One region of the Romboutsia sp. LXY-2 genome, then DNA from elsewhere that is predicted to be linked to it. Evidence: riboswitches for the same ligand, from Rfam matches in the RefSeq annotation. Region 1 holds a riboswitch; the other holds the start of a gene.
What was found. A riboswitch is a leader RNA that binds a small molecule or an ion and turns the genes downstream of it on or off. The one in region 1 is predicted to bind S-adenosylmethionine.
Positions count from the first base shown of each region.

Region 2: it holds a riboswitch for S-adenosylmethionine, as region 1 does, so the genes downstream of both, metK (methionine adenosyltransferase) here and ACI48P_RS05745 (O-acetylhomoserine aminocarboxypropyltransferase/cysteine synthase family protein) in region 1, are expected to answer to the same signal.

Region 1 is NZ_JBKFGI010000003.1:16,386-21,922, forward strand. It holds gene ACI48P_RS05730 (superoxide dismutase) at 1-118, opposite strand, end outside; gene ACI48P_RS05735 (CPBP family intramembrane glutamic endopeptidase) at 300-1,010, shown strand; gene ACI48P_RS05740 (L,D-transpeptidase) at 1,031-1,504, shown strand; SAM riboswitch class I at 1,613-1,718, shown strand; gene ACI48P_RS05745 (O-acetylhomoserine aminocarboxypropyltransferase/cysteine synthase family protein) at 1,802-3,100, shown strand; gene ACI48P_RS05750 (two-component regulator propeller domain-containing protein) at 3,398-3,727, shown strand; gene ACI48P_RS05755 (ligand-binding sensor domain-containing protein) at 4,204-4,824, shown strand; gene ACI48P_RS05760 (sensor histidine kinase) at 4,832-5,537, shown strand, end outside.
Region 2 is NZ_JBKFGI010000015.1:103,236-108,772, forward strand. It holds gene recD2 (SF1B family DNA helicase RecD2) at 1-1,583, opposite strand, end outside; gene metK (methionine adenosyltransferase) at 1,699-2,892, opposite strand; SAM riboswitch class I at 3,039-3,144, opposite strand; gene yyaC (spore protease YyaC) at 3,503-4,012, shown strand; gene mreB (rod shape-determining protein MreB) at 4,106-5,131, opposite strand; gene spoIIID (sporulation transcriptional regulator SpoIIID) at 5,245-5,511, opposite strand.

The sequences.
Region 1 (5,537 bases):
AAGGTAAAGGTTCCACTTTAAACTTTGCTTCTGGAAGATTAGAACAAGCTAAGGATCCTATGCACTGTGCCATAATAAATAAAGAACTTAATAAACAAATAAATAATTTCTTTTTCATATAAAAATCACCTCAAAGTTATTATGCTACCTATATCAAAAAAATATTTGAAATTTCTTTAATAATATATCCATAACAAGTTAAAAAGGATATAATTATTAAAAATAGAATTAAATTTAGGATATAAATTTTACTTAATAAAATAGGTTAAAATATTAGCTTAAAATAGGAGAGATTATGAATGAATAATATAACTGAAAATACTGATTACAAAAACAAAGAATTTATTAGAAATTATATTGTGTTAAGCGCAATACTGTGCGCAGGGATGCTATTTGTCATAGAACAAGTTTTTTTAGCTGATTATTTGACTAAGACAATTAGCAAAATAATATTGTTTACACTAAGTCAGATAATTTTGATTAAGGGAGTTAAGAAGACATCTTTTAAAGAAGGATTAAATTTAAAATTTGTTGATAAAAAAACAATAGGAATGGGGATAGGTCTAGGGATAGTTGCTGGAGCAATATTAATAGGAGCATTTTTATTATTTAAGAAGTTGATTAACCTGGATGTTATTTTTTTAGAATTAGAAGCTAAGTCAAAGATTACAGCTGCAAACTATCTTCTTGTAACTACTTATTTCAGCTTTGGAAATTCATTTTTAGAAGAATTCTTTTTTAGAGGTTTTATATTTTTAAATCTATATAAGATGGGATATAAAAGGTTTGCATATATTTTTTCAGCAGGATTATTTAGTTTATACCATATAGGTATTTTTAGAGGTTGGTTTAGAATTGAAATATTTTTATTATGCTTGGTAGGATTATTCGTTACAGGAATAATATTTAATTATGTGGATACTAAATCTGAAAATTTTTTGAATTCATGGGCGATCCATATTATAGCAGATGTATCCATAGTAATAATAGGTTATATGTACCTGTTTTAGAATTAAAAGGGGTGGATTAGATGAATAAATCTAACGTTTATAGAGATAACAAGAATTTAAACTATTCAAAATTTAACTCAAAGATGACTGAATTTGTAAATGAGAATAATATTATTAGTAGTACTGATTATTTAGTTATAACGTCAATTAAAGAAAGGGCAACATATATATACGAAAAAAATGATAATGATTGGGAAATGAAATACAAATGGAGTAGTACTGTTGGAAAACCATCTACTCCAACAATAACAGGTGTATTTGCAACTGGTGAGAAATATCCAGCAATAATTGATGGTAGTGCACTTGCAAAATATGCAACACATATTACAGATGAGTATTATTATCACTCAGTAATATATAATTCAACTGAAGAATATGTAACTGATGACCGATTAGGTGAAGCAATTAGTCATGGATGTATTAGATTAGCCACTAGTAACGCAAAATGGATGTTTGAGAATATACCAACCAATACAACCATAGTAATCAAATAATATAATTTAAATTAAAAAAAATAATTATTTAGGAAAATGTATTTTTATTATTGAAATTGAAATTATACTAAACTACAATAAATTAATAAAAATAAATAAAATTACGAAATCTTATTAAGAGAGGTGGAGGGATAGGCCCTATGAAGCCCAGCAACCAGTATTTATTACATGGTGCTAAATCCTACTTATGAATTTCTCATAAGAAAGATAAGAGAGTAAGCTAAAATAAAAAGCCCTCTTTTATCGATTGATAATGATGGCTTTTATTTATTTTATAAAATAAAATGGGGGAAAATTATGGGGGATAGAAGATTAAAATTTGATACACTACAAGTACATGGTGGCCAAAGCCCAGATCCAACTACAGGTTCAAGAGCACTTCCAATTTATCAGACAACATCATATGTTTTCAATAGTGTAGAACATGGAGCAAATTTATTTTCACTTAAAGAAGATGGCAATATTTATACAAGAATTATGAATCCTACTACGGATGTATTAGAAAAAAGACTAGCTTTATTAGAGGGTGGAGTAGGTGCAGTAGCAGTGGCATCAGGCTCAGCGGCTATTACTTATGCTATATTAAATATTCTACAAGCAGGAGATGAGATAGTATCATCAAGCACATTATATGGAGGAACATTTAACTTATTTTCTACAACTTTACCAAGGCTAGGTATAAATACTACTTTTGTAGATTCTGATAACCCTGAAAATTTTAGGAAAGCAATAAATGAAAATACTAAAGCACTATATATAGAAACAATAGGAAATCCTGTAATAAATGTTTCTGATATTGAATCAATATCAAAAATTGCTCATGAAAATAACATACCTTTAATAGTTGATAATACATTTGGAACACCATATGTTGTTAGGCCTTTTGAGTTTGGAGCAGACATAGTAATACATTCGGCAACAAAGTTTATCGGGGGTCATGGAACCTCTATAGGTGGAGTTGTAGTTGACTCCGGTAATTTTGATTGGGAAAAAAGCCAAAAGTTTAGTGTATTAACAGAGCCAGATCCAAGTTATCATGGTATAAGTTACACAAAAAATGTAGGAAGGGCGGCTTACATAACTAAATTGAGAGTTCAGCTCCTTAGAGACACAGGAGCTTGTATAAGTCCATTTAATTCTTTCTTACTAATTCAAGGGCTAGAGACACTATCTTTACGAGTTGACAGACACATATATAATACAAAAAAGATTGTAGAATATTTATGTAATCATCCAAGTGTTAGCTGGGTGAATTATCCCGGATTAGAGGGAAACAAATATTATGAATTAAGCAAAAAATATTGCCCCAAGGGTCCAGGTTCAATTTTTACATTTGGAATTAAAGGAGGAATTGAAGCTGGGAAGATATTTATAGAGTCACTAAAGATTTTCTCACATCTTGCAAATGTGGCAGACGCAAAGTCTTTAGTTATACATCCAGCAAGTACAACGCATGCGCAGTTAAATGAAGAAGAACAACAATTAGCAGGAGTGAGTCCTGATATGATTAGAGTTTCTGTAGGTATAGAAGATTTAGATGACTTAATATATGATTTAGAACAGGCATTAAATGAGGCTAGTAAAGCTCTTTTATAAATAGACAATATAACTTGTTGATAATTATAAATACAACAAAAGGAAACTGAGAGAGATAAATTTCTCAGTTTCTTTTTATTGTGAAAAAATTTTAGTGTATTATATAATTTATATATTTAGTTAAAAAGGCAGTAATACGGTGGTTTTAAGGGATTATTTACCATAAATTATAAATGAAATATATGGCTTAATAATAGCTAAGAGTGTGGATATAGTTACTTTTGTGTAGTTATTAACAAACAAGTATAGTATAATAAAAATGAAATAATAGTAAAAAATGCAATTTAAGGGGGAATTATGTCTAATCTTATTAAGACGCTAGTTTCAATAATATTTTCATTAAGTATTGTATTAACATATACAAATATTTCTTATGCTCAACACAGTACTAATTTTAATAATATTACTATCAATGATGGTTTATCTCAATCTACTATTCAAGCTATTTACCAGGATAGCAAAGGATATATATGGTTGGGATCTAATGATGGTTTAAATAGATATAATGGGAGTAAAATAAAAATATTTAAGAGCGATGAAGAAAATAATAAAATATCAGATAATTATATTCTAAACATTATAGAAGATGATAAAAAAATCTATGGGTATCTACAGTCAACGGAATAACCAAAATTAATATTGATGATTGGAGCATAAGTACTTATTTTTCAGATAAGGACAAAGGTAATTTATCTAATGATTTTGTAAACACAACTTTAGTAACAAAAGATGGAAAAATACTTGTAGGTACAGCAGATGGATTAAATATTTATAATGAAAAAAAAGATAGTTTTGAAAGAGTATTAAATGACGATAATCATTTAACTAGCCAATATATTAAGTCTATTGCGCAAGACAATAACGGGAATATATGGATAGGAACAAAATCAGGTCTGAATAAAATTGATATTAAAAATAATAAAATAGAAAAATATTATATTGACCAGGAAGTATACTATATTTTATCAGACGAGTATGGTTATGTATGGGCATCTACTCGTGCGGATGGAGTAAAAAAAATTAATATTGATAATAATGATGTAGAACATTTTACTAATGAAAAAGATAATGAACATTCACTTCCATCAAACCATGTGAAAAATATGTATCAAGATAAAAATGGTAATATATGGTTAGGTACAGAACAAGGTTTATCAAAATATATTTATAAAGAAAATACATTTTATACATATAAAAACAAATCTTATGATCATAATAGTTTAGTTAATGATTTTGTATATACTGTTATAGAGGATAAAAGTGGATTGATATGGGCAGGAACTTATTCTGGAGTTAGTGTATTTGATCCCAATAACAATATAGAGCATTATAAAAATGATCCTTTTGATGATAATTCACTAAGTGACAATACAATTCATGGTATATATGAGGATGAAGAAGGCTTAGTTTGGGTTGGAACACAAAGTAATGGATTAAACATTATTGATAGAGCAAATAACGAAGTGAAGCGCATTTTTAAGGGTGATAGCGAATACGATTTAAGTAGTAATAAGATAAAGGTCATTACTGGAAAAGGCAATAAAATATGGGTAGGTACTAAAGAAGGCCTGAATGAAATAAATAAAGAAGACATGAGCATAAAGGTATATACTATCGAAGATAATCTTGCAGGACACAACATAAAAAGTTTATTATTTAGACAGCAAAGGATTTTTATGGATTGGAACTCCAGATGGCTTAAGTATACTAAATACAGAAGATAATACAATTATGAACCTATCATATTTATTTTCAAAACACAATATAAGCGATACATATATAGAAGACATTTATGAAGATAAAGAAGGTAATTATTGGATTGGTACTTTCTTAGGAGGAGGTCTAATTCGTATTGATGCTAAAGAGGGTAGCGTTAGAGTTTATAGTGGTGATGAATTGAATATGGAAAGTAATAGCAATATGAATTCTATAAGATGTATTACAGAAGATAAACGTGGTAATATTTGGGTAGGAACAAGCTATGGATTGGTAAAATTTAATAAAGGTACAAAAGATGTTATATCTTACACAAAAAATGATGGATTAAGTAATAACAACATTTATGGAGTATTAATAGATAACTGTGGTAATCTATGGATGAGTACTAATTATGGAATTTCAATGTTAGATATAGAGTCTAATACATTCATTAACCTTAATGTAAATGATGGCTTACAAAGTAATGAGTTTAATGGAAAAGCATATTTAAAAAGTGAAAGAGGAGAACTATTCTTTGGGGGTATAAATGGTTTAAATATTTTCAATCCTGATAAAATAAATAAAAAACAATATACTCCTAAGATAGTATTTGATAAATTTGAGGTTGAGCAAAAGTCATATAGTAATATTGATAACCTTAGTTTTAAATATAATGAGAATATGGTGAGGATAAAGTACTTCATACCAAATTATAGTTATGACAATGACTTTGTATATG
Region 2 (5,537 bases), on a different contig from region 1:
AATCCTATTATCTCCTCCATGATTTCTTCATTGGTAGATTTTCTTATAAAGAAGAAATCTTTTCCCTTTGTATTTAAATGAAGAGGTTGACCGCTATTAATTCTATGTGCATTGACAACTATCATACTCTCTTGAGCTTGTCTGAATATCTCATTTAACCTAACTACTTTTATTATATTTGAATCAATAATATCCTTAAGTACATTTCCTGCGCCTACTGATGGAAGCTGATCACTATCTCCAACTAATATTACCCTAGTCCCAGGCTTTATAGCTCTCAGCAAACTATACATAAGTAATATATCTACCATAGATACTTCATCTACAATTACTACATCTGCTTTAATAGGATCTTCTTCATCCTTTAAAAAAGACAATTCTTCACTATCTGTTGCATATCCCATCTCAAGAAGTCTGTGTATAGTTTTTGCTTCTTTTTGAGATGTTTCACTCATCCTTTTAGCCGCCCTTCCTGTTGGAGCTGCTAAAAGTACCTCTTTATCATTATTTTCAAAAATCTTAATAATTGTATTTATTGTAGTTGTCTTACCTGTACCAGGACCACCGGTTATAACTACTACACCACTATTTATAGCTTCCTTTACAGCTAAAGCTTGATTTTGTGCTAGTTTAATATCTTCTTCTTTTTCAACTCTTCTAATTTCTTCGTCTATATCTATATTCAAATCATCTATTTCACATTGTGACAACTTAATTATTTGTTTGCAAACTCCATTCTCAGACATATAATACGGTAATAAATATGTTAGTATTTCATTGCCTTTTTTTTCTATATGAATTTTTTGATCATAGGCTAATCCCATAATACATTCTTCTATTATAGGAGCTTCTACTTCTAATAATTTTGATGCGTCTTGGATCAGTATGTTTTTAGGTAAATATGTGTGTCCATTGCTTAAAGATTGGCTTAAAGTAAATAAAATACCTTGCGAGATTCTGTCTTTAGAATATTTATCTATTCCAATTTTATTTGCTATATTGTCAGCTATTTTAAAACCAATTCCCCTTATATCTTCTGCTAGTTTATATGGGTTTTTACTTATTACATCTATAGCTTTATTTTTATATTTTTTATATATTTTCAAACAATAATTAGGAGTTATACCATATGGTGATAGCTCAATAATTATATTCCTAAGTTCCCTATTTTCTTCATAGCTCTTAACAATTTGCTTTACTTTCTTATTTCCTATACCTTCAACTTCTTCTAGTCTTTCTGGCTGATTTTGTATTATGTCTAGGGTATTTACTCCAAACTTATCTACTATCCTCTTTGCCATTTTCTCGCCTATTCCATGTATCATTCCAGATGATAAATAAACATAAATTCCTTCTAATGAAGTTGGCGTTACTGGCATGAATTTATTAACTTCAAACTGCGTCCCATAAACTTTATGGTTTATCCATTTACCTTCTACCTCTATACTTTCTCCTACTGATAATGTTGGCATACATCCTACAATGACAACTTCATCCTTAGAATTTGCTAAATGAGCTATAGTATATCCGTTATCTTCATTTTTAAATACTATATCACTTATCATTCCTTCAATTCTTTCCATATATATTCTCCTACAAACAAATAATGCTTCTATATTATTACTCTTAATTTGTAATTATTATACATTTTATAAGCAATAAAATAAAGAGGCTGAAAAAATTCAGCCTCTTAAAAAATTATTGTCCTAGTGCTTCTTTTTTTAATGTTTCTGCTTTATCAGTTCTTTCCCATGGTAAGTCTATATCAGTTCTTCCAAAGTGTCCGTAAGCAGCAACATTTTTGTACATAGGCTTTCTTAAGTCTAAGTCTCTTATTATTGCACCTGGTCTTAAATCAAAGTTTTTATTTACTAATTCTACTAATAATTCTTCTGAAACCTTTCCTGTTCCAAAAGTATCTATAAATATAGATAATGGCTTAGCTACACCTATTGCGTAAGCTAATTCTATTTCACACTTATCTGCAAGTCCTGCAGCAACTATGTTTTTCGCTACATATCTTGCAGCGTAAGCTGCTGATCTATCAACCTTTGTTGGATCTTTTCCTGAGAATGCTCCTCCACCATGTCTAGAGTATCCTCCGTAAGTATCTATTATTATTTTTCTTCCAGTAAGACCTGTATCTCCTTGTGGTCCACCTACAACGAATCTTCCTGTTGGGTTGATGTATATTATAGTTTCTTCATCAAGTAATTCGCAAGGTATAACAGCTTTTATTACATGCTCTATTAAGTCTCTTCTTATTGTTTCATTATCAACTTCTTCTCCGTGTTGAGTTGATATAAGTATTGTATGAACTCTAACTACTTTGTTTCCATCGTATTCAACTGTAACTTGAGTCTTTCCATCTGGTCTTAAGTATTCTAGCGTTCCATTCTTTCTAACTTCTGTTAATCTTCTTGCTAATTTATGAGCTAAAGATATTGGAAGAGGCATTAATTCCGGAGTTTCATTACATGCGAATCCGAACATTATACCTTGGTCTCCAGCTCCTACTTTTTCTATTTCATCTTCTGTTTGTTCACCGCTTCTATTTTCTAAAGCTTCGTCAACTCCCATTGCTATATCTCCAGATTGCTCATCTATAGAAGTTATTACTGCACATGTGTCACAGTCAAATCCATACTTCGCTCTATCATATCCTATCTCTCTTACAGTTTCTCTAACTAACTTTGGTATATCTACATAAGTATTAGTACTTATTTCACCTGCTACAAGTACTAATCCTGTAGTAACTGTAGTCTCGCAAGCAACTCTTGCTGATGGATCGTTTGTTAATAATGCATCTAATATTGCATCTGATATTTGGTCACATATTTTATCTGGATGACCTTCTGTAACTGATTCTGACGTAAATAAATGTCTTGCCATAATATTTTCCTCCTAAATATATAAATAATTTAATAATCTATATTTTACCTTATGTTAAGAGTACTTAATTTTCTTATACAAATAAAAAAACCTCTTCTACTTTAAGAAGAGGTTAATTAGCATAGTATATTTATATTAATTAACTAACCTCATCTCTCAAGATTTTCATCTTGTAGGATTTAGCACCTTTTCCCAAATATGGGTGGTTGCTGGGCTTCACAGGGCCTGTCCCTCCGCCACTCTTGATAAGGTAATCAAGATTTATATTCTATTTTGTTTATCACTAAAATCTATGTTACTATTTTTTTATTTACATGTCAATACCTATTTATTTTTCTTATTTCTTATTACATATATACCTCAAATCATTCAATACTTTAAGTTCTATAAAGAGTATACCCTACATAAATATAAATATAATTCTCAGTTTTACAGTAAGGCTTTATTGATTTTTTATGTATATATTTAAATTTAATAGTCATTTTTACTAAGCATAAATATTAATTATCATAAAAATTAAAATCTAAGTACAGGTATTATTTTAACGCATATTAAATATGGTTCTTTTTTATACTGTGATTTCATATATTTTCTTGAAGGGGGTGTTCCTATGTATTTAGCCAAGATAAATTATAAAAAAGAAAATGTGGTTCAAGCGTTAAGCTTGACACTTAAAGATATAATCGATGAAAATACTGTAGTTGTTTGTATAGGAACAGATCGAGCTATAGGTGATGCTCTAGGACCTTTAGTTGGGACCATGTTAAAAAATAGTGATTTTAAATATCCTGTTTACGGTACACTAGATAACCCTATTCATGCTTTAAATATATATGAATCTATAGACTATATTAAAGACACTCATACTAATGGTAACTTCTTGGCTATAGATGCCTGTTTAGGATCAAAAAATAATATAGGCAATATACAAATAAGAAAAGGCCCTATTCTGCCTGGAAAAGGTGTGGGCAAGAAACTCCCTCAAATAGGTAACTATTCAATTGTAGGCATAGTAGATAAGATTGATGAAAATAATAAATTTTCATTTAATAATGTAAGACTTAGTTTCATTCTAGAATTAGCAGAAACTATAGCCTTATCTTTACTGCTTGCTACTTAAGATTCTAAATCAAAATACAATGTCAGACTATTTATTAACTTACTCTCCTTCATTATATAAAAAAAGTCCTATAAAAATAGGACTTTTTTTATATTATTTTCTTCTTCTTTTAAATGTTCCACCCGTTTCAAGTAGATCTAGAGAACCTAATGCACTTCCAGTTCCTTTTGCAACACAAGATAAAGGTTCATTAGCTAATAAAACCTTGATTCCTGTACTTTCTTCTATTCTCTTATCTAACCCGTATAATAAAGAACCTCCACCTGTCATTATTATACCAGTGTCACTAATATCTGCTGCTAATTCTGGTGGTGTCTTTTCAAGCACTGTGTGAGCTGATAAAACTATTTGATGAACACATTCTTCTAAAGCTTCTAATATTTCCGATGACCCTACTGTCATTGATTCAGGTAATCCAGTAACTAAATTTCTACCACTTACCTTCATATATTTTTCTTCTTCTCTTTTGAATGCCGTTCCAATTTCTATCTTAATCTTTTCCGCACTTCTTTCACCTATAAGTAGATTATGTTGCTTTCTCATATATCTAACTATAGCTTCGTCAAATTTATCTCCACCGATCTTTATTGATTCGCTTACCACAGCTCCTCCTAAAGATATTACAGCTATATCGGCAGTTCCTCCACCTATATCTATTACCATGCTACCATTAGGTTGAGAAATATCTACTCCTGCCCCTATTGCCGCTGCTATAGGTTCTTCAATAATATATACTTCTCTAGCTCCAGCTTGTCTTGTAGCTTCTTCTACTGCTCTTTTTTCTACCTCAGTAACTCCTGTAGGTACACATACCATTATTCTTGGCATGAAGAATCTTCCAAATCCTCTTTTATCTACTACTTTATCAATAAAGTACTTTAACATCTTCTCTGTTACATCGTAATCCGAAATCACACCATCTTTTAGTGGTCTTATTGCCACTATGTTTCCTGGTGTCCTTCCTATCATTTTTCTAGCTTCTGATCCTACTGCCAGAACAGAATTTGTATTTTTCTCTATCGCTACAACAGATGGTTCCTCTAATACAATTCCTTTTCCGTTAACATATACAAGTACATTAGCCGTTCCTAAATCTATACCTATGTCAGCTCTAGCCATTTTTCCAACTCCTTTTTGCATTAAAATTTATCTAAACGATTACATATAGTTAATTACTCCTATTATACAACATATACAAAAACAGTATTTTAGTCAAGAAAAAAATGTAGGTATTAACCTACATTTTCCTCAGTTCCTTTTTCATATTTTAGCTTAGTAGCCATGCCACCCCTTATATGTCTTTCGGATTTATTTTTTTCTAAAACCATCTTAACTTCTTTCGCAAGAGATGGATTTATTTCCTCTAATCGTTCTGTAACATCTTTATGGATTGTACTTTTGCTAACTCCAAAGGTTTTAGCCGTTTGTCTTACTGTAGTATTTTTTTCTAAAATATATTTTGCTACAACTATGGCTCTCTCTTCTATATGCGATCTCAAAACTTCCCCCCCTCACATACTAGCCT